4 regions of the Marinobacterium sp. BA1 genome follow, and region 1 is predicted to be linked to each of the others. Evidence: predicted binding sites of a transcription regulator. Region 1 holds the regulator's gene; each other region holds the start of a gene.
What was found. The regulator sigma-54, encoded in region 1, starts transcription at its own class of promoters, with help from an activator protein. The targets are predictions, from matches to a motif close to TGGCACNNNNNTTGCTNT.
Positions count from the first base shown of each region.

Region 2: a site for sigma-54 is predicted at 1,183-1,200, ahead of ACAM29_RS02925 (ammonium transporter). Genes of this name have one in related genera too.
Region 3: a site for sigma-54 is predicted at 3,348-3,365, ahead of flgB (flagellar basal body rod protein FlgB). Genes of this name have one in related genera too.
Region 4: a site for sigma-54 is predicted at 2,607-2,624, ahead of ACAM29_RS18890 (acyl CoA:acetate/3-ketoacid CoA transferase). Genes of this name have one in related genera too.

Region 1 is NZ_BAAFHC010000001.1:2,293,877-2,298,847, reverse strand. It holds gene rapZ (RNase adapter RapZ) at 1-815, opposite strand, end outside; gene ACAM29_RS11150 (PTS sugar transporter subunit IIA) at 817-1,278, opposite strand; gene hpf (ribosome hibernation promoting factor) at 1,300-1,590, opposite strand; gene ACAM29_RS11140 (RNA polymerase factor sigma-54) at 1,642-3,147, opposite strand; gene lptB (LPS export ABC transporter ATP-binding protein) at 3,199-3,924, opposite strand; gene lptA (lipopolysaccharide transport periplasmic protein LptA) at 3,924-4,436, opposite strand; gene lptC (LPS export ABC transporter periplasmic protein LptC) at 4,426-4,971, opposite strand, start outside.
Region 2 is NZ_BAAFHC010000001.1:581,362-586,332, forward strand. It holds gene rlmKL (bifunctional 23S rRNA (guanine(2069)-N(7))-methyltransferase RlmK/23S rRNA (guanine(2445)-N(2))-methyltransferase RlmL) at 1-1,142, shown strand, start outside; gene ACAM29_RS02925 (ammonium transporter) at 1,375-2,586, shown strand; gene ACAM29_RS02930 (peptidylprolyl isomerase) at 2,640-3,122, opposite strand; gene ACAM29_RS02935 (NAD(P)/FAD-dependent oxidoreductase) at 3,391-4,341, shown strand; gene ACAM29_RS02940 (MoxR family ATPase) at 4,405-4,971, shown strand, end outside.
Region 3 is NZ_BAAFHC010000001.1:2,598,033-2,603,003, reverse strand. It holds gene ACAM29_RS12570 (flagella synthesis protein FlgN) at 1-190, opposite strand, end outside; gene flgM (flagellar biosynthesis anti-sigma factor FlgM) at 197-517, opposite strand; gene flgA (flagellar basal body P-ring formation chaperone FlgA) at 644-1,348, opposite strand; gene ACAM29_RS12555 (chemotaxis protein CheV) at 1,414-2,352, shown strand; gene ACAM29_RS12550 (protein-glutamate O-methyltransferase CheR) at 2,369-3,208, shown strand; gene flgB (flagellar basal body rod protein FlgB) at 3,402-3,800, shown strand; gene flgC (flagellar basal body rod protein FlgC) at 3,803-4,237, shown strand; gene ACAM29_RS12535 (flagellar hook capping FlgD N-terminal domain-containing protein) at 4,259-4,942, shown strand.
Region 4 is NZ_BAAFHC010000001.1:3,931,541-3,936,511, reverse strand. It holds gene ACAM29_RS18910 (TRAP transporter large permease) at 1-252, opposite strand, end outside; gene ACAM29_RS18905 (TRAP transporter small permease) at 249-770, opposite strand; gene ACAM29_RS18900 (TRAP transporter substrate-binding protein) at 767-1,825, opposite strand; gene ACAM29_RS18895 (MarR family winged helix-turn-helix transcriptional regulator) at 2,117-2,572, opposite strand; gene ACAM29_RS18890 (acyl CoA:acetate/3-ketoacid CoA transferase) at 2,846-4,408, shown strand; gene ACAM29_RS18885 (thiolase family protein) at 4,438-4,971, shown strand, end outside.

The DNA.
Region 1 (4,971 bases):
CTGCGGAAATAACCAGCCAGTTGCTCGGCAATATAGACCGAGCGGTGTTGGCCCCCGGTACAGCCAATACCGATTGTGATGTAGCTGCGATTATTGGCCTGGAACTGAGGCAGCCACTTGCTTACGAAGGCCTGTATGTCGTTCACCATCTCGCTGACCTCGGGCGACTGGCGCAGAAACTCGATCACCTCGGTGTCGAGGCCGGTATGACGGCGCAATTCAGGGACCCAGTAGGGATTGGGCAAGGCCCGTACATCGAAGGTGAAATCGGCATCGAGCGGTACACCATGCTTGAAGCCAAATGACTCAAATTGCAGTGACAGAACCTGTTCACTGCGCCCGGCAACACGCAGTTTGACTTCGTCACGCAGCTCATAAAGTGATAGCCGCGTAGTATCGATGCGCAGATCAGCGAGATTGGCGATGGGCTCAAGCAGGCTGCGTTCGGTTCGAATTGCTTGCTGCAGGCTCTGTTGTTTATCGGTGAGCGGGTGACGCCGCCGGGTTGCGTTATAGCGTCGCAGCAGAGTAGCTTCACCAGCATCAAGAAACAGGGTTTCGGTGCTCAGCTTGGACTGTTCACGCAGAGTGCGCATCACACTGGGGAACTGTTTCAGGTTGCTCAGAAGGTTGCGAGCATCAATGCTGACGGCAATTTCTCGATTAGGGTTTTCCTCAGCCAGCATCAGTCGGATCAGCTCGGGCAGAAGCAGGGCCGGCAGGTTGTCGATGCAGTAGAAACCGACATCTTCCAGTGCCTGCAGGGCGGTGCTTTTGCCTGAGCCGGAGCGGCCGCTGATGACGACCAGTCGCATGTCAGGCGCCTCTGCAGAGAGTTTGAACGCGATCCAGCAGGCTTGAGGAATCTTCGCAGCTGCGCAGTGATTCACGGGTGCTGGAGTCGTTGAACAGCTCTGCCAACCCTGCCAGTGTCTGCAGGTGCTCTTCAGCGCCGTCTTCGGGAACCAGCAGGAAGCAGATCAGGTCGACTGGACGGTTGTCGATGGCATCGAAGTCAATCGGGCTGGACAGCGTCATCAGTAATCCGATGGCTGTTGTAACACCTGGAATTCTGCAATGAGGAATGGCAACGCCTTCACCGATACCGGTGCTGCCAAGGCGTTCTCGGTTGATCAGGCCGCTGAAGATATCTTCAGCGGCCATGCCGTCCAGCTGCTCGGCGATAGTCTGGCTGGCGAGCTCAAGCGCTCGCTTTTTGCTGACCACATCGACGTGGCAGAGTGTACGGGATGAGGTCAGCAGTTCTGATAGTTGCATGTCGTGACGTGCTGCTACCGGTTATTTGTGGGATTTGAGTTTTTCTTTGTGCTTGATGATCTGGCGGTCAAGCTTGTCCACCATGCCATCAATTGCAGCATACATGTCGTCATGCTCATGCGCTGCGAATACTTCACCGCCGGCCAGGTGGATATCGGCTTCGGCCTTCTGGCGCAGCTTCTCGACACTGAGGGTGACCTGTACATTGGTGATGTTATCGAAGTGGCGTTCCAGTCGGTCGAACTTGGTACGTACATATTCGTTCAGGGCGTCAGTCAGTTCGACGTGATGGCCAGTGATGTTGATCTGCATAGGTTTTCTCCTCGTCATAAAGCACGTTCTTCCGGCGTGCCTGTAGTCTCATTAAACCAGACGCTTGCGCTCATTAGAAGGCGGAATGTTCATCGCTTCACGATATTTTGCCACTGTGCGTCTGGCTACGTTAAATCCCTGCTCTTTCAGCAGGTCGGCTATCTTGTTATCACTGAGTGGTTTTGCGGTATTCTCCGCGCTGATCAGCTTCTTGATCAAGGCACGAATGGCGGTAGAGGAGGCAGCGCCTCCGTCTGACGTGCTCACATGGCTGGAGAAAAAATACTTCAGCTCGAAGATGCCTCGGGGTGTATGCATGTATTTCTGGGTAGTGACACGGGAAATGGTTGATTCGTGCATCTCTACGGCTTCAGCGATGTCATGCAGAACCATCGGCTTCATACCCTCTTCACCTTCCTCGAAAAAATCGATCTGGCGGGCCACGATCTCGGTGGCGACCTTGAGCAGGGTTTCGTTGCGACTCAGCAGGCTCTTCAGAAACCAGCGCGCTTCCTGTAGATGGTTTTTCAGATAGGTGTTGTCAGCGCTGTTGTCGGCCCGTCTTATAAGATCAGCATAGTCGGTATTGATACGCAGCTTGGGGGATGCCTCTGAGTTCAGGCTTACATTCCACTGCCCCTGCACCTTGCGCACCACGACATCAGGTATAACGTACTCTGACTGTTCACTGCTGATGCTGGTGCCCGGTTTTGGATTAAGCGACTGGATCAGACTGATGATCTGTTGCAGGGCCTCCTCCTTCAGGCGCATGCGGCGCATCAAGGTACGATAGTCATGATTACCGAGCAGACCCAGGTGATCGCGTACCAGGCGTAATGCCTCTTTCAGCATCGGAGTGTTTTCAGGCAGCTGGCGCAGCTGTATCTGCAGACATTCGCTCAGGTCTCGTGCGCAGACACCGGGCGGGTCAAACTGTTGCAGGCGGTGCAGTACCGTTTCAATCTCTTCAGGCTCGGCATCTGCAAACAGCTGGGGTTCGCTCCGGGTGAAGTGTTCCAGAACTTCATCTACGTCCGTGCGTAGATAGCCATCCGGATCGACAGCATCGATAAGGGCCATGGCGACCATACGGTCAGGGTCACTCATGGGGGTCAAGTTGAGCTGCCACAGCAGGTGATCCTGAAGGCTGTCTTCGGCCGAATCGTTATCACCGGGTTCCCAGTCATCATCACGGGCAGGACCGGGTGTACTCTGGTGCTGGAAGGTATCATCCCAGTTGCTGTCGGTGGACAGCTCACGAGGGATTTCATCATTCCACCGCTCTTCCAGTGCGTTTTCGTCCCAGCTGTCCTCGTCAGCGGTGTCGTTAGAGAGGCTGTCGGCAGAGGCGTCGTGACGATCATCACGGGCTTCAGTCTGGGCTTCTTCGGCGCTGTCCAGTTCCTCCTCGACTTCCAGCAGTGGGTTACTCTCCAGGGCTTCCTGGATCTCCTGCTGCAGGTCCAGCGTTGACAGTTGCAGCAGACGTATTGCTTGTTGCAACTGGGGTGTCATCGTCAGATGCTGGCCGATCTTGAGTTGTAACGATTGCTTCATATCAGAGCTGCCAGGTGGACGGAGTGGATGTACATGATTGACGACTCAGGATCAAAGGGAAAACTGCTCGCCCAGATAGGCACGGCGAACCTGTTCGTTAGCCAGGATCTCGGCCGGTGTGCCCTGTGCGAGTATTCCCCCTTCACTTACGATATATGCTCGTTCGCAGATGTCGAGTGTCTCGCGCACGTTATGATCGGTGATCAGAATGCCAATGCCGCGAGACTGCAGGTGGCGAATGGTTTGTTTGATATCGCTGACCGAGATTGGATCAACGCCGGCAAAGGGTTCGTCCAGCAGGATAAAGTCAGGCTCGGTTGCCAAGGCCCGTGCGATTTCAACACGTCGACGCTCTCCGCCAGACAGGGCCATACCCAGGCTATTGCGCAGGTGAGTAATGTGAAACTCTTCCAGCAGCTGCTCCAGTAATGCCTTACGATCCGAGGTATTCAGCTCCTTGCGAGTTTCCAGAATGGCCATCAGGTTGTCATGTACGCTCAGCTTCCGAAACACCGAAGCTTCCTGAGGCAGATAGCCGATACCGCGGCGAGCGCGCTCATGCATGGGCAGGCGGGTAACGTCGTCCTGGTGCAGTCGGATTTGTCCCCGGTCGGCGTGGATAAGCCCCACGATCATATAAAAGCAGGTGGTCTTGCCGGCACCGTTGGGTCCCAGCAGACCAACGATCTGGCCCGTTTCCATCTGCAGGGATACATCCTGTACCACCTGGCGCCCCTTGTAGCTTTTGGCAAGGTGCAAGGCTTCCAGTGTCGCCATCAGTTGGTCCCCGTCGGCTTGGGCTGAATCACCATTTTGACCCGTTCGCCGCCCTCGCGGTCGCTGCCGAAAGCGTTCACCACCGCACGCGCCATATTGTAAACGATCCGCTCTCCGGTGAAGGTATCCTTGGACTGATCGACGCGTGCATTTTCGGTGATGGTAACCTCTTGTTGCTTGACCCGGTACTCCATCCTTTCACCGTAGGCCTTGGTCAGGGGCTGATCGGCAGATGGCTGCTGCTGAAATCTGGCCGGCTTGCCGGTGGAGATAATGCGGTCAATGCTGCCGTCAGCTGCACGGTGCAGTTCAACGCGCTCACCACGAATTTCCATGCTGCCCTGAATTATTTCCACATCGCCTGTGTATACGGTGATACCGGTACGCTCGTTCATGCTGGCGCGGTCAGCCGAGACGTTGATTGGCTGATTGCGATCCTCGGGCAGTGCCTGCACGCTGGCGGACAGGCTCAGCAGCAGGGTGGTCAGCAACACAGGGCGGTTAATTCGCATGGTATGTACCTTTTACCTCGGACAGCAGTTCAACCCGCTGTTCGTCAAAAAAGACCTCCATGCCTTGGCTTTCCATATGGTCCAGGCCGCGTATTACCCTGACTGGCAGGTCTGTGTGGGCATAGTCGCGTGGAGGGTAGAGTGTCAGTCGCTCGGTCAGCATCTCGCTGGCACTGCCTGAAGGCGGATTATCATGAAGCTGTACATCACCTGCAAGTACTATGCGTTCCTGTGAGTCGGGCATGCGGCCTTCCTGTGCCAAAATACGGAACTCACCACTCTGCTCGCGGGGTATCAGGGTGGTTGGGTTGTCCAGCAGCATCTCACCTGGTTCAGGGTAGTGGCGCATCAGAGGAGAGCTCAGTTCCTGTGCCATTTCGCCGCTCTGGTTCCAGCGCGTGATCCGGGCCTCGCGGACGAAAAAGTCGATCCGAGCGGCACCATTGTCCAGTAAAGGCTCGTCGTTCAGCCGGGTAGAGGCAAACCCCCACCAGAGCAGGGGCACCAGCAGCAGGATCAAGGCGATGGAGAGTCT
Region 2 (4,971 bases), 1.7 Mb from region 1:
CCAACTGGCAGGCTGCTGTATTTACCGGCAACCCTGACCTGTGCAAGGTGATGAAGCTACGGGCGGAGAAACAATACCGGCTGTTCAACGGCACCATCGACAGCAAACTGCTGCTGTTTACCGTACATGAGCAATCGGAAGAGCAGCGTGAGGAAGCCCGGCAGCGGCTGGAACAGGGCAGTGAGACCGTTGCTTTGTCCGAACAGGCGCAGATGTTTGCCAACCGCCTGAAAAAGAATCTGAAACAGCTGTCCCGGTGGGTGAAGCGAGAGTCGATCAGCTGCTACCGTGCCTATGACGCTGACATGCCCGAATATGCCGTCGCCGTGGATATCTATCCAGACCACGCGGTGGTTCAGGAATATGCACCACCTGCGTCCATTGATCCGGTCAAGGCGTTCTCGCGACTTCAGGATGTGATGCTTGCCGTTCCGCAGGTGCTTGAACTGCCGCCGGAGCGGGTGGTTCTGAAGCAACGCAAGCGTCAGCAGGGCCAGCAGCAATATGAGCGCCAGGACCAGACCGGCCATTTCATGACAGTCATTGAGCATGGCTGCAAGCTGCAGGTTAATTTGCACGATTATCTCGATACCGGTCTGTTTCTTGACCATCGCCCGGCTCGGCTCAAAGTACAGCAGTTGGCGGCGGGCAAGGATATGCTGAATCTGTTCTGCTACACCGCCAGTGCCAGCGTACATGCCGGTGTGGGTGGGGCACGCAGTACCACCAGTGTGGACCTGTCTCAGACCTATCTGGACTGGGCTCGGCGCAACCTGGAGCTGAATGGCCTGCCGAAGGCGCAACATCAGCTGATCCGCTCGGACTGCTTGCAGTGGCTGCAGCAACCGCACCAGAATCGCTATGATTTGATCTTTATGGATCCGCCCACTTTTTCCAATTCGAAGCGGATGGATGATGTGCTGGATGTGCAGAGAGACCACGTGCAGCTGATCAAGGGTGCGATGCAGCTGCTGCGTGATGATGGTCTGCTGATTTTCTCCAATAACTACCGCCGTTTCAGTATCGATCGTGAGGCGCTGGCGGACTTTGAAATCCGGGATATTACGGCCCAAACACTGGACCCGGACTTCAAGCGCAACGCCAGAATTCACAGTTGCTTTGAAATTCGTCATCGTCGCTGATGCACTGCCACGGGGCTTTTATCGCCCGACTGCACTGAACTGGCACAAAAACTGCTTGATTTTGCACCAATGCTCTGCACGGCGCTGGTGCAAATTGTACACATTGGTGCGTAAGCCCAGTCACCACGCCGTCTGAGCCATTCAACTTACTTCGGGTGTTGATTCAAGCGGTGCTGTATTGCGGTGCAGTTGCCTCTTGATGGTGCACCCGTCAACAGACGGAGGGGATCGAGTGGAATCCATCAGCAGTGCAATCTCGCAGCTGTCGCAGAGTGCCAATACTCTGTTTATCCTGTTGGGCGCCGTTTTGGTATTTGCCATGCATGCCGGCTTTGCATTTCTTGAAGTGGGAACGGTACGTCGCAAGAACCAGGTCAATGCACTGGCCAAGATCATGAGTGATTTTGGCTTTTCAGCGCTGGCATACCTGTTCGTAGGCTATTGGCTGGCCTACGGAATCACGTTCTATGACAGTGCTGCCGTGCTATCCCGCGACAGCGGCTATGAGCTGGTAAAGTTTTTCTTTTTAATGACCTTTGCCGCTGCGATTCCTGCCATTATCTCGGGTGGAATTGCCGAGCGGGGTCGCTTCTGGCCGTTCTTGATAGCCTCAACTCTGGTCGTTGGGCTGGTATATCCGTTGTTCGAGGGTATTGCCTGGAATGGTAATTTTGGTGTTCAGGCCTGGCTGGAGGAGCGCTTCGGGGCACCGTTCCATGATTTTGCCGGCTCTGTTGTGGTGCACGGTGTTGGTGGGTGGTTGGCACTGGTTGCAGTACTGTTGCTGGGCATACGTCATGGTCGCTACAAGGGGGGCCGGCTGGTTGCATTCCCGCCGTCGAATATTCCGTTTCTGGCACTGGGTGCCTGGATTCTGTGTATTGGCTGGTTCGGTTTCAACGTCATGTCGGCTCAGACGCTGGATGGTGTGTCCGGTCTGGTGGCAATGAACAGTCTGATGGCGATGGTTGGCGGTATCGTGAGTGCGCTAATTGCGGGGCGCAATGACCCGGGCTTCATTCATAATGGCCCGCTGGCGGGTCTGGTGGCTGTCTGTGCCGGATCTGATCTGATGCACCCACTGGGCTCTCTGGTGGTCGGTAGTGTGGCCGGTGCGCTGTTTGTGTGGACGTTTACACTGATACAGAACCGCTGGAAGATCGATGACGTGCTGGGGGTGTGGCCGTTGCACGGCTTGTGTGGTGTCTGGGGAGGCGTTGCCGCCGGTATCTTTGGCAGTGAAGCACTGGGTGGGCTGGGCGGTGTCAGCCTGGTTTCACAGCTGCTTGGATCTCTGCTTGGGGTTGTGATTGCAGTGCTGGGTGGTCTGGTGGTCTATGGTGCCATCAAATCATTGGTGGGTCTGCGTTTGACTGCTGAGGAAGAGTTCAATGGCGCGGATTTGAGTATTCACAAGATTGAAGCAACATCTGACGATCGTTGAAAACAAAAATGCCCGGCATGGCCGGGCATCCTGATCAGTGCTGAGCTCCGAACTCAGTGCTGGTGTCCACCGGCACCGTGAACGTGACCGTGCTCAAGTTCTTCTTCAGATGCTTCACGTACTTCAACAACTTCTACGTCAAAGCTCAACGTCTGGCCTGCCAGCGGGTGGTTGCCATCCAGCGTGATGTTCTCGCCTTCAACCTTAACCACAGTCACGGGCTGTTCACCCCAAGGGGTCTGAGCCATGAACTGCATGCCCACCTGTACATCATCGATACCGGCAAAGGCGCTGCGATCAACGTCCTGAACCAGCTCTTCGCGCATAGGACCATAGCCTTCGTCAGGCTCAACGGTTACCTGCAGGCTGTCACCCACGGCCTTGCCGAGCAGGGCATTTTCCAGTCCCGGGATGATGTTGCTGGCGCCGTGCAGGTAGGCAAGTGGCTCTTGGCCATTGGAGCTGTCCAGCACGTTGCCTTCTGCATTGGTCAGAGTGTAGTGGATGGATACAACGGATTTGTCAGCGATCTGCATCAGGGTCTCTCCTGGTGATGCGGAGATGCGTCGATGCACAGGCTCCCGGTCGATCAACCCCTGCCAGTGATGACACAGGGCTCAGCGAGCCGAAAACAGGGCAGCTTGGCAGGGCTCCCGGTTGGTTTGGGGCAACATGCTAACGGCCCGGCAGAGCAGGTGCAACCCGCAGCGGCCTTCAGGCATGATCTCAAGCGACCAAAATGGCGTAGTATGAAAAATTTTGTAGAACATCAAGGAGCATTGGTCGGTGAAGCGGGGAGAACGGGTGGCAATTATAGGTGCGGGGCTTGCTGGTGCGCTGGTAGCTGAAGGACTGCATCGCTTTGGAGCGCAGGTAAACGTTTTTGACAAAAGCCGGGGTACTGGTGGTCGTCTGGCAGCCGCGAGGTTGGGTGAGCTGAGCATGGATCTGGGAGCGCCCGGGCTTAACCCATCTCAACGCAGTGCGCTGGCGGCGCTGTTGCCGGGAGCGTCAACGCCACCCCTGTCCCACTGGCAACCCATTGCTGTGGATTTCAATCTGAAGCCTGAGGCGGCTAAACAGCTTTGGATGGCCCAGCCACGCAGCAGTGGTCTTACCCGCGCCCTGTTGAACGGGATTGAGCTCAATACCCGTGTCCGTATTGCTCGGATCGGGTTTTCGGATGAAGCGGGGTACGTTCTGGAAGATGATACTGGTACCGCTCAAGGTCAATTCGACAGAGTCGTAATCGCCACACCGGCCCCTCAGGCAGTATCTCTGCTTGAGTGTGAGCCTGCGCTGCAGCGGGCCGTTCGAACAGTGGAGATGGAACCCTGTTGGATATTATTGCTGCAGCTTGAGCAGAGACCTGATCGGCTGGCACAGGTAGAATGGCTGGAGGGGGAGCATTCCTTGCTGCAAAGGGTCTGGCGCGATGGCAGCAAGCCCGGTCGCAGTGGCGAAACCTGGGCGGTTGAGGCCAGAGCTGACTGGAGCAGGCGTCATGTTGGTGATACGCCCGAGCGGGTTCAGGCTGAATTGTTACAGGCGTTTTCGGCGTTGTGCATGCAGCCGGCTAAACCGGTTCAGAACCGTATTCATCGCTGGCTTTATGCCCATGCCGGACAGCCGGTGCTGTCATCATTCTGCAGTGATGATGCCCGTGTACTGGTCTGTGGTGACTGGGTGGCTGGTGGCGGCATCGAAGGCGCCATCGCGAGTGCTCGTCAACTGTTGGAGCAGATCCGTTCCTGAGCTATGCTGGTTCAAATGGAGGCTCTGCAGTTAGACTGTGGTTATGACAGGGAGGAGATAACTGTGACTGATCAACTGCGACACAAGGTGGAAAATGCACTGAGCACGCTGGGACAGGTGTTGTTGGGCAAGGATGAGCAGCTGCGCCTGGCACTGACTTGCCTGCTGGCAGAGGGGCACTTGCTGATCGAAGACCTGCCCGGTATGGGCAAAACCACTCTGGCGCATGCCCTGGCGCGCGTGTTGGGGCTGGACGACAAGCGAATTCAGTTCACCAGCGACATGCTGCCGGCCGACATCCTCGGTGTGAGTGTTTTTGAACCCGGCAAGGGCAGTTTCCGCTTCCATCCTGGCCCGGTTTTCACCCAGCTTCTGCTGGCGGACGAGATCAACCGCAGCACCCCCAAAACCCAGTCTGCACTGCTGGAGGCGATGGAAGAGGGGCAGGTCAGTATTGAGGGTGAACGTTATCCGCTGCCTGAGCCTTTTTTTGTCATCGCGACCCAGAATCCATCTACCCAGTACGGCACCTTTCCATTGCCCGAGTCCCAGCTTGATCGGTTTCTGATGCGTATTGCCCTGGGTTATCCAGCCCCGGATGTTGAACGGCGCCTGCTGACGGGCGGGGAT
Region 3 (4,971 bases), 300 kb from region 1:
TGTTGCGATCAAGTCCCAGCAGGCATTCCTGTTTCTGCTGGTTGCTTTGTTTGAGCTGTTCAAGATCGCGTGTCTCAAGCGCAGTGAGTTCTGTGTCGAGCAGTGTCTGCAGCTGTGACAATAGTGCAGTGCCTTGGTCGATCAGGGCGCCAAACTGGATACTGATATCCTTGACGGGCTGGTCAGTCATCAGTTATCAGCCGAGTAAACTGTCAAGCTGCAGCATACGGTCGGCGATACGCTCATTATCGATCTTGTAGGAGCCATCTTCGATGGCTGCCTTGATCTGAGCGACACGGTCGCTGTCCACATCTGCGTTTCCGCTGTTTTCGCCCACAGAGCGCTGCAGCGCTTGCGCTGTATCACTGATACGTACAGTGTCGTCGCTCCGAGCAGGTGTATTGTCTGCAGGCTTGTTTCCGGTGTTGTTGCCGGTGGCCTGGGTCTGCTGCTCACTGACTTTACCTCGGTTGCCTGCCGACTGGGCGGGAGACAGGCCGGGAAAATCGATAGCCATTTTAAATTACCTCGCAATCAGTTCTATGCAAGGGTATCGGTCGCCCTGAGTAAAACTTTAAGGTTTTTTACATTAGTGAACTAACCGGCAGTATAGCGGAACAGGCCAGCGGCTGCTAACCGGTGATCATGGAACGCGAACCACGCCACCACCATCCACGCGTGCACGGATTTGTCGCTCTGAGCGATTGTTGATGATATCAATTATGTCGCCAATACGTCCGTCTTCGAGAGCAGTCCCTTCGGTACGGATGACAGCGCCGCCTCGGGATGCCTCGATTATCACCGGATCGCCTCGGCTGACAGCGTTTGCCTGAGTCAGCATGCGGGGGGAGATCGGAGTGTCGGCGCTGATACTGATGCGGGCCTGACTTCCGACGACATCCTGCTGACGGTAAAAATAATCACCTGACAAACTGGCAATATCGCGCTCCCGCAGCTGCAATTTTCCGGCGCTTATACGGCTGCCTTTGACGATTGGCGTTGCAGCGACCACAATCGCTTTATACTGCTTCACTCGGCCGGTGACAAAAAGGCTCCAGCGTGGAGTGCTGCAACTGGCTTTTGCGGTGATGCGCTCACCACTGTGGAAGGGCAGTGTTACATGAACGGGAGCTTCACAGGGTGCGAGTTGCAGGTGCTGATTGACCGGGTTCAGGCTGACCTCGACCCGGCTGTCTGGTACTTTAGACAACAAGTGTTGTTTAATGGCTTCAGTCACCTGCAAGTTGATCCGTGCTGCGGTATCATCGGCAGAGGCCGAAAAAGGCAGCATCAGGATGCAGACTATGGCAAAAACAGTGGCAACTGGTGTTAAATTGATATTATTCACGCGGGTGTCCTGGCTTTCGAAGCCGGGCGAAACTCATTGTTAGCGACCTCGGGGTTGGTTAAATCATGTCAGGGATCCTGGATACTGTAAACCTGCGCACGCAGATGGTCGGTCAGAACCGTCTTGAACTGTTGCTTTTCGGGCTGGAAACCAATCAGCGCTACGGCATTAACGTATTCAAGGTACGAGAAGTGCTGCAGTGTCCGGATCTGACTGAAGTGCCGCGCCAGACCAGTGCAATCAAGGGGATGGCGCATATACGTGGCGAAACCATCCCGGTACTTGACCTGTCTGAAGCGATTGGTCGCAGGCCAATCCCGGAAGAAGATCTGCCCAAAACCTTCCTGATTGTGGCCGAGTATAACCGCCGTACGCTTGCCTTCATGGTGCGCAAGGTTGACCGTATCCTGAATACTCAGTGGGACCAGATCATGGCCCCGCCGAAAGAGATCGGTAACGAGAATTACCTGACGGCTGTTTTCGAGTACGAAGGTAAGCTGGTTGAGATTCTGGATGTAGAACAAATCCTCGCGGACCTGTACCCGATGTCCACTGATGTCAGCGATGAAGTAGCGACTCAGGATGATCGCGCCCGCGCACGCCAGCGCCACGTTCTGATCGTCGATGACTCGGCCGTGGCGCGCAATCAGATGCAGCGCAGCCTGGAAGACCTTGGCGTGAAAGTTTCGATTGCCAACAATGGGCGTCAGGCGCTTGATCTGTTGAAAGGGTTGGTCGAAAAAGGGGTGGATGTTGAAAGCTTTTTCCTGATGGTGATTTCTGATATCGAAATGCCTGAAATGGACGGCTACACCCTGACCTCTATGATCCGTGAAGACCAGCGTATGTCTAAACTGCATGTGGTGCTGCACACTTCACTGAGCGGCGGTTTCAATGTATCGATGGTGAAAAAGGTAGGGGCCGACGGATTCCTGGCCAAATTCAACCCGAACGATCTGGCCGGAGTGGTAGTCAACCGTATCCGCCAGGTCGAACAAGGCTGACGGGGAGCGTCTCCGGGTGAGCAGCAGCTTTAGTATTACACCAGCGGAATTCCGTGAGTTCAGCAGTTTTCTTGAAAAAAGCTGCGGCATTCTGCTGGCTGAACACAAGCAGTACCTGGTCCAAAGCCGCTTGGGCAAGATCATGCAGCAGCAAGGGTGTTCAAGCCTCAGTGAGCTGGTGGCGCGTCTTGGCAGAGCGGGTGGCAACAGCCTGAAAGAGCAGGTAATTGACGCCATGACCACCAACGAAACCCTCTGGTTTCGTGATATTCATCCCTACGAAATATTGCGTAATAAGCTTCTGCCTGAGCTGCATGAGAAAAGTCGCTTTCAGAAGCTGCGAATCTGGTCTGCGGCCTGCTCTACCGGGCAGGAGCCGTACTCCATCAGTATGGTGATTGACGAGTTCAAACAGAGTCATGCCGGGGCTTTTTCGTCTGGCGAAGAAATACTGGCGACTGATATTTCCACCACGGTGCTGGATCAGGCACGACGGGGTGAATATGAAATGCTGGCGTTGGGGCGTGGTCTGTCTCAGGAGCGGCTGCACCGCTACTTTGAGTCATCACCCACCGGTAGCTGGGGTATCAAACCCCACATCAAGAGCCGGGTGCGCTTTCAAAGCCTCAACCTGCTTGGGCCTTACAGTTCACTGGGGCAGTTTGATCTGATTTTTTGCCGCAATGTGCTGATCTACTTCTCGTCAGATGTAAAACTCGAAATCCTGCGCAAAATGCACAAGCAGCTGCGCCCGGGGGGGTATCTGCTGCTGGGTGCTTCCGAGTCTCTCTCAGGCCTGTCTGACTTGTATAAAATGATCCACTGCCGCCCCGGTATTATCTACCAGGCAATCTGAAAACTGAGCGGCAGTCTTGCCGCCCTTTGCCGCTCGGCATTATTTGTAGCGGTACAGCCTTGCCGCTTGCCGCTGTATATTGCCTCCCTGAAACTGTCCGAACTTTCCCAAAGCCACCCATCACGGGTTTTTTCGCTACTGGCACGTTGCTTGCTTAATTACAGATATAGCAACCTGTAACGGATAAGCGGCAATGGCGATCAACTTTGACTCAGCACTGGGGATTCATGAAAACGCCCTGATACTCAGGGCGCGACGTGCTGAGGTGCTGGCCAACAATATTGCCAATGCGGATACGCCCAACTACAAGGCCCGTGATCTGGATTTTAGTGCCGTGCTCGAAGGTGAAACCGCTGGCGCCAATCTGTCGTTGAAGAAAACGGCATCCGGTCATCAATCCGAGTTTTTGTCACCGGATGCCGCGGCTGACCTGATGTTTCGTATTCCGAACCAGCCGTCAGTAGATGGCAATACGGTAGAGACCCAGGAAGAGATGGCTCGCTACACAGACAATGCGCTCCGTTATCAAGCGTCCTTTCAGTTTCTGAACAGCAAGTTCCAGGGGCTGACACGTGCAATCAAGGGTGAATAAACATGTCGTTGAGTAACGTTTTCAACATCGCGGGCTCCGCCATGACAGCGCAAACAGTGCGGCTTAACACCACCGCCAGTAACATGGCTAATGCGGAAAGCATCAGTTCCAGCGAAGCGGAAACCTACCGCGCCCGCAAGCCGGTGTTTGCACTCAAGGAAGCTCAGACTGAACACCTGCCTGATCACCTGCAGACATTGGTGCCGGGCCAAGGTGTTGATGTTAAAGGGATCATCGAAAGCGATTCGCCCCTGCGCATGGCGTACGAACCGAATCACCCGATGGCCGATGAAAACGGGTATATCTGGTACCCGAACGTAAATGTGGTGGAAGAGATGGCGGATATGATTTCAGCCTCGCGCTCGTTCCAGATCAACGCCGATATTATGAATACGGCCAAACAGATGCTGCAGCGTACGCTGACGCTGGGGCAATAAGGTCAGTAAGAGGATAACGCCATGAGCAATGTAAACGGCGTCGGCAGTAACAACATCTACGATCAGATCAATCAGAAGAACCAGGCGCAGTCCAAGGCGCTGAATTCTCAGTCTGAAGAAAGTCAGATGTTCATGAAGTTGCTGATCGCGCAGCTGCAGAATCAGGACCCGACCAGTCCGGCGGATCCAGCTGACTTCATGCAGCAAATTTCCACGTTGAGCAACGTTGAAAGTATTCAAAACCTGTCCAAGACCATGGAAAACATGAGTAACTCAATGCTGAGTAGTCAGGCAGCGTTACAGGCTTCGTCGATGGTTGGGCAGCGTGCATACGTGAATACGAATATTGCCCAATTGCATCAGGAAGAAGGTTATGTGGATGGGCTGGTCAGTTTGGAGAACAGTGTCAATGATGTACGCATCACCATCTACGATGCGGGCGGCAATCAGATTGACCAAGTCAGTATGGGGGCGCAACCGAAGGGTGATCATAACTTTGTGTGGCAGGGCGGAGAAGGCGTGCCACCGGGTAACTACCGGATAGTGGCTGAAGTTCCTATGGGGGCGGACGGCGAGTACGAAGAGGTGGCCACCTACATGGGTTTCAATATCAACAGCGTCACTCTGGGGCAAAATGGAATTGGCATGAAAGTGAATACGGCCATCGGTTCCATTGACATGAGTGAAGTGAAACAGCTGGGCTAACCCAGTCACAGTCTAGCGAGGTAATAACA
Region 4 (4,971 bases), 1.6 Mb from region 1:
TAGCTCGGCCGTAATACCCGCACGGGTTGCCAATTCCCCCATCAGCAGAAACAGGGGAACGACCGACAAATCATAGGTGGAAAATTTGGATACTGGCGTTGTACCCAGATATTGCAGCAGCGCCGGCCAACCCGCCAGCAGGGTATAACCGAAGGCGCCACAGCCCAACATCGACAGTGCAATCGGAATACGGAACCCCATCAGAACCAGCAACAGGGCCATCATTGCAAAGGCCAGTTGAATATCACTCATTGCGTCTTTCTCCCGGAGAAGAAGCTATACAGATTGTTCATCGCGCAAACCCCGGTCAATGCCATGGTGATGACGCCCACGACGAATACCCACCAGAGCGGCATTCCGAGGATCATCGTTTGTTCGAAATATTCACGGGATTCAAGACCGGCGATCCACAGCCGCCACACCAGCACAAAGGACACAAGCGCGAACAGTAGGTCGCTGATCATTTCCAGAACACGAAGAGTTGATGACCGACAGGCGGCGGTGAACAGGTCCACCACCACGTGCCCTTGCCTGAGGTAACACTCGGGCAGAAACAGGAAGACGGCGGCGGCCAGTCCCAGCTCAACCAGCTCATAATCACCTTCAACCGCCACACCAATGGTGGAGCGGCCAATAATGCTGACAACCGTCATGGTTGCCAGCGCCAGCATGATAAGCCCACCCGTCAACGCGAACTGGCGTGACAGCCAGGACAGCCCTCTGCTGACGGGTGTGCGATAGTCCGATTGATCTATGACCGTATTACTCATGATTCACCATTGACCTGCTCGGCGTATTGCTGAATCAGCGCCTTGGCGCGCTTGTAGAGATGTTCACCTAGGTAGCCCCGCTCTGTCATGTCCTTGATCCAGACATCATGCACCGGTGCCATGGTGTTTACCCAGTGATCACGCTCCTGCTCGGACAAAACATGGAAGCTGTTGCCCTGCTCGACCGCCTGCTGCTTGGCAAGAAGCTCATGTTTGTCAAACAGACTGCCGATATGCCCCGCGAGCTCCAGCCCCGAGTTGTTGTCGATCACCTGCTGCAGGTCCGGCGGCAGGGATGCATAGGCATCCTTGTTCATCGCAAACACAAAGAACTGGGTATACAGCCCGCGCTCCCCGGGAATCTCGGTATGGTGTTTAACCAGCTGATGGATTTTCATGGATGCCACCACCTCATAGGGCAACACGGCAATGTCCAGCACCCCCTTGGAAACGGCACTGGGCATCTGGGTTACCGGCATGAAGATACTGTTGGTACCGTAGGGCGAAAAGGCATCAGCCATCACCTTGTTGGGCGAACGGAAATTGGTTCGATCAAGATCTGCCGATGTTTGGATTGGCTTTTCTCTTGAATGCAGTGAACCGGGTGCGTGGGTATGCATGGCAAGCAGATGTACATCGGCCAGCTCATCGCTCATCTCGCTCTCGGCATATGCCTGCAATGCCATGCTGGTTGCCTTCGCGGATGCCGGCATGAAGGGCAGTTCAAACACTTTCGCCTTGGGGAAACGACCCGGTGTGTAACCACCCACTGTCCAAGTAATGTCGACGATCCCCTTGCGAGCCTGATCGAACAGCTGGGGCGGCTTGCCGCCAAGCTGCATGGCCGGATAGATTTCAATATCGATGCGCCCCTCGGACTCCTGTTCGATTTTTTCAGCCCAGGGCTCGAGGAAATCGGTATGCGGCATGGCCATCGGCGGCAGCATGTGATGCAGCTTGAATGTGTATTCAGCATCAGCTGAATAGCTGTGAGAGGAAAGGGTCAATCCGGCCAAAGAAAGTGTTACCGCTGTCGCAAGAGTTTTTATACGCATATCAGCACCTTGTTATTGTTTTGATGTGTTTGCACAACACGTGTGGCGGAGCGAGATCAGGTCATCCTCGATCCACGCTATATATTTATCTCATAAACTGTTTAATCACACAACATATGTTATTCCCAATTTGTTTTGGGATATGTGCGCGGCGCTACCATGCCGCGAACAGCCTCGAACAAGACGCAGCACAGCCGACACAACGCCCGCAGTCGCCAGACAACGGAGAAAGGCAAAAGAGAAGGAAGGATTGAGAGAGAAACCGGCTTTGCACCGGCTTCGAATGGGTGATCAGCCCGATTGGATACCGATCACGGCGATGCGCTTGAGCAGATCAAACAGGGTTCTGTGTTCTTCAGGTGTCAAAACGGAAAAGAAACTGTCGTTGTGTTCAAGTGCCTGCTCACGGACTCGCGCCTGGAACGCCTTGCCCTCGGGGGTCAGATAGAGCGCATTGGAACGACGATCCCGCGCCGAGGGACGACGTTGAATCAGGTTGCGCTTTTCCAGCTTGTCCACAATCGCCACCATTGCAGAACGGTCGTTGCCCATCGCCATAGCGACAGCCGTCTGGGTTAGACCGGGGTTGCGATCGACAATTTCCAGAGTGCCGAACAAACCCGGTGTAATCTCGAATTCGGCAAAGAAATCATTGACACTTTTGAATGCGTTCAGCTGCGCACGGCGCAGCCAGTAGCCGGTCAATTGGTGAAGAGAACCAAAATCGATGTTGTCACTGTCTGCCACTGTGCTTGTCCCGTCTGAATCTGTCGGCGCTTTTTAGCACGACTATTGCATACCCTCAACAGTTATACGAAACAACATAGTTCTCTATCAACTTTTCCTCCTTTTCCTGCCAGAAGAACCCTGAGCTACGCCGCGCACTATCGAGGAACAATAAGGCCTGAAAATATTGTTGTATATTTAAACAATTAAATATATAAACTGTGAAGGTATAAAACCAAGATTCCCATTCTCGTCACCAGAACAACAAGACAGAACATCAAGAGGAACACCCGGATGAGCAAAGTGATTAGCGCCGATCAGGCTGCAGAGCTGATCAAGGACGGCGATACGGTCGCCTGGACAACCATCGGCATGTCCTATTTTGCCGAACAGATCGCTCAGGCACTGGAAAAGCGTTTTCTGGAAACCGGTGCGCCGCGCAACATCACCCCGGTGCATGATTGCGGTTGCGGCGATGGCAAAGACGCAGGCATGGCACACCTTGCCCACGAAGGACTGGTCAAGCGTTTGATCTCCGGCCATACCGGCCAGGCTCCGAAAATGGCACAAATGGTGGCCGACAATAAAATCGAGGCTTATCTGCTGCCGCAGGGGGTAATGGCCACGCTCTGGCGCCAAATTGCCGGCCACAAACCGGGCGTTATCACCAAGGTGGGCATGGGCACCTACGTCGACCCTCGCATTTCCGGTGGCAAAGTCACACCGCAGACTACCGAAGACCTGGTCAAACTGCTGGAGATCGAAGGTGAGGAGTGGCTGCTCTACAAGAGCTTTCCGGTCAACGTCGCCGTCATACGCGCCACCACTGCCGATGAAAACGGCAACCTGACCATCGAAGAGGAAGCACAGATCAGCGAAGCCCTGCCCATGGCGCAGGCAGCCCACAACACCGGTGGCATCGTCATCGCTCAGGTCAAATACTTGGCCGAAGCGCACTCGCTGCACCCCAAAGACGTGAAGATTCCCGGCGCTCTGGTGGATTATGTGGTGGTTGCCGAACCGGAAAATCACAAACAGACCATTACCACCGTTTACAACCCGGGATTGGCCGGCAACACCCGGGTCCCTCTTGGTGCTATCCCGCCCATGCCGTTCAGTGAGCGCAAGCTGATCGCCCGCCGTGCCGCCATGGAGCTGCGTCCCAATACGCTGGTTAACCTGGGTATAGGTGTACCGGACGGGGTTGCATCAATTGCCGCTGAAGAGGGTGTCGTAAAACAGTTCACACTGACAACAGAGCTGGGCACCTACGGCGGCATCCCTGCGTCAGGTGGCGATTTCGGTGCTGCATGGAACGCCGACGCAATTATCGAGCACCACGCCCAGTTCGACTTCTACGATGGCGGCGGTCTGGATATCGCATTCCTGGGCCTGGCTCAGGCCGATACCAAAGGCAATTTGAACGTCAGCAAGTTCGGTCCCAAAGTCGTCGGCCCAGGTGGCTTTATCAACATTACTCAGAGCGCAAAAAAGGTCGTTTTCTGCGGCACCCTTACCGCCGGCGCCCAGTATGAGTTCAGCGAGAACGGCATCCGCATTGTGCAGGAAGGCAAGGCGAAAAAATTCGTCGAGGCCGTGGACCAGATTACTTTCAGTGGTGACATCGCTCGCCAGAACAAACAACCGGTCATCTACATCACCGAGCGTGCCGTGTTTGAACTACGTGCCGAAGGCGTCACCTTGACCGAAATCGCGCCGGGGCTGGATCTTGAGCGCGATGTTCTGGCCGCCATGGATTTCCGCCCGCTGATTGCCGATGACTTGAAAGAGATGCCGATCGCGCTGTTTGGCGAGCGCTGGGGCGGTCTTGCATCCATCATGAATGACGCCCACTAACCGAATAAAGACAACAGGAGCGAAATGCCATGTCCATTGAAAATGTGGAAATTCCCTACGGCGCCTACTGGTCAACTCCGTTCGCCAAGTGGCAAGGGTCCCTGCAGCATCTGCACGCGATGAAGTTCGCCGCCTGGGTGGCAAAAAAAGAGCTGGCACAACGCGATATCGATCCGACCCTGTTCGATTCGGGAGTGTTGGGCATGACCAATGCACAGTACCAGTCATTCTACGGCGCCCCCTGGCCACTGTACGAACTGGGTGCGACACACACGCCCGGCCATCTGTTGAGTCAGGTATGCGCCACCGGCGTGCGCGGCCTGTTCGCTACCGCCTCGGAAATAGCCCTGGGCATGGCGGACACGTCCCTGCTGATGACGGCGGATCGTTGCTCCAACGGTGCCCACATCTATTACCCGGCATCCACTGGCCCCGGCGGCTACGGCCAATCGGAAGACCAGGTCACATACAACATGCAGCACGATGCCATTGCTGGCCACTCAATGATCCAGACCGGTGAAAACGTGGCCAAACAGTTTGGCATCAGCCGTGAAGAACTCGAC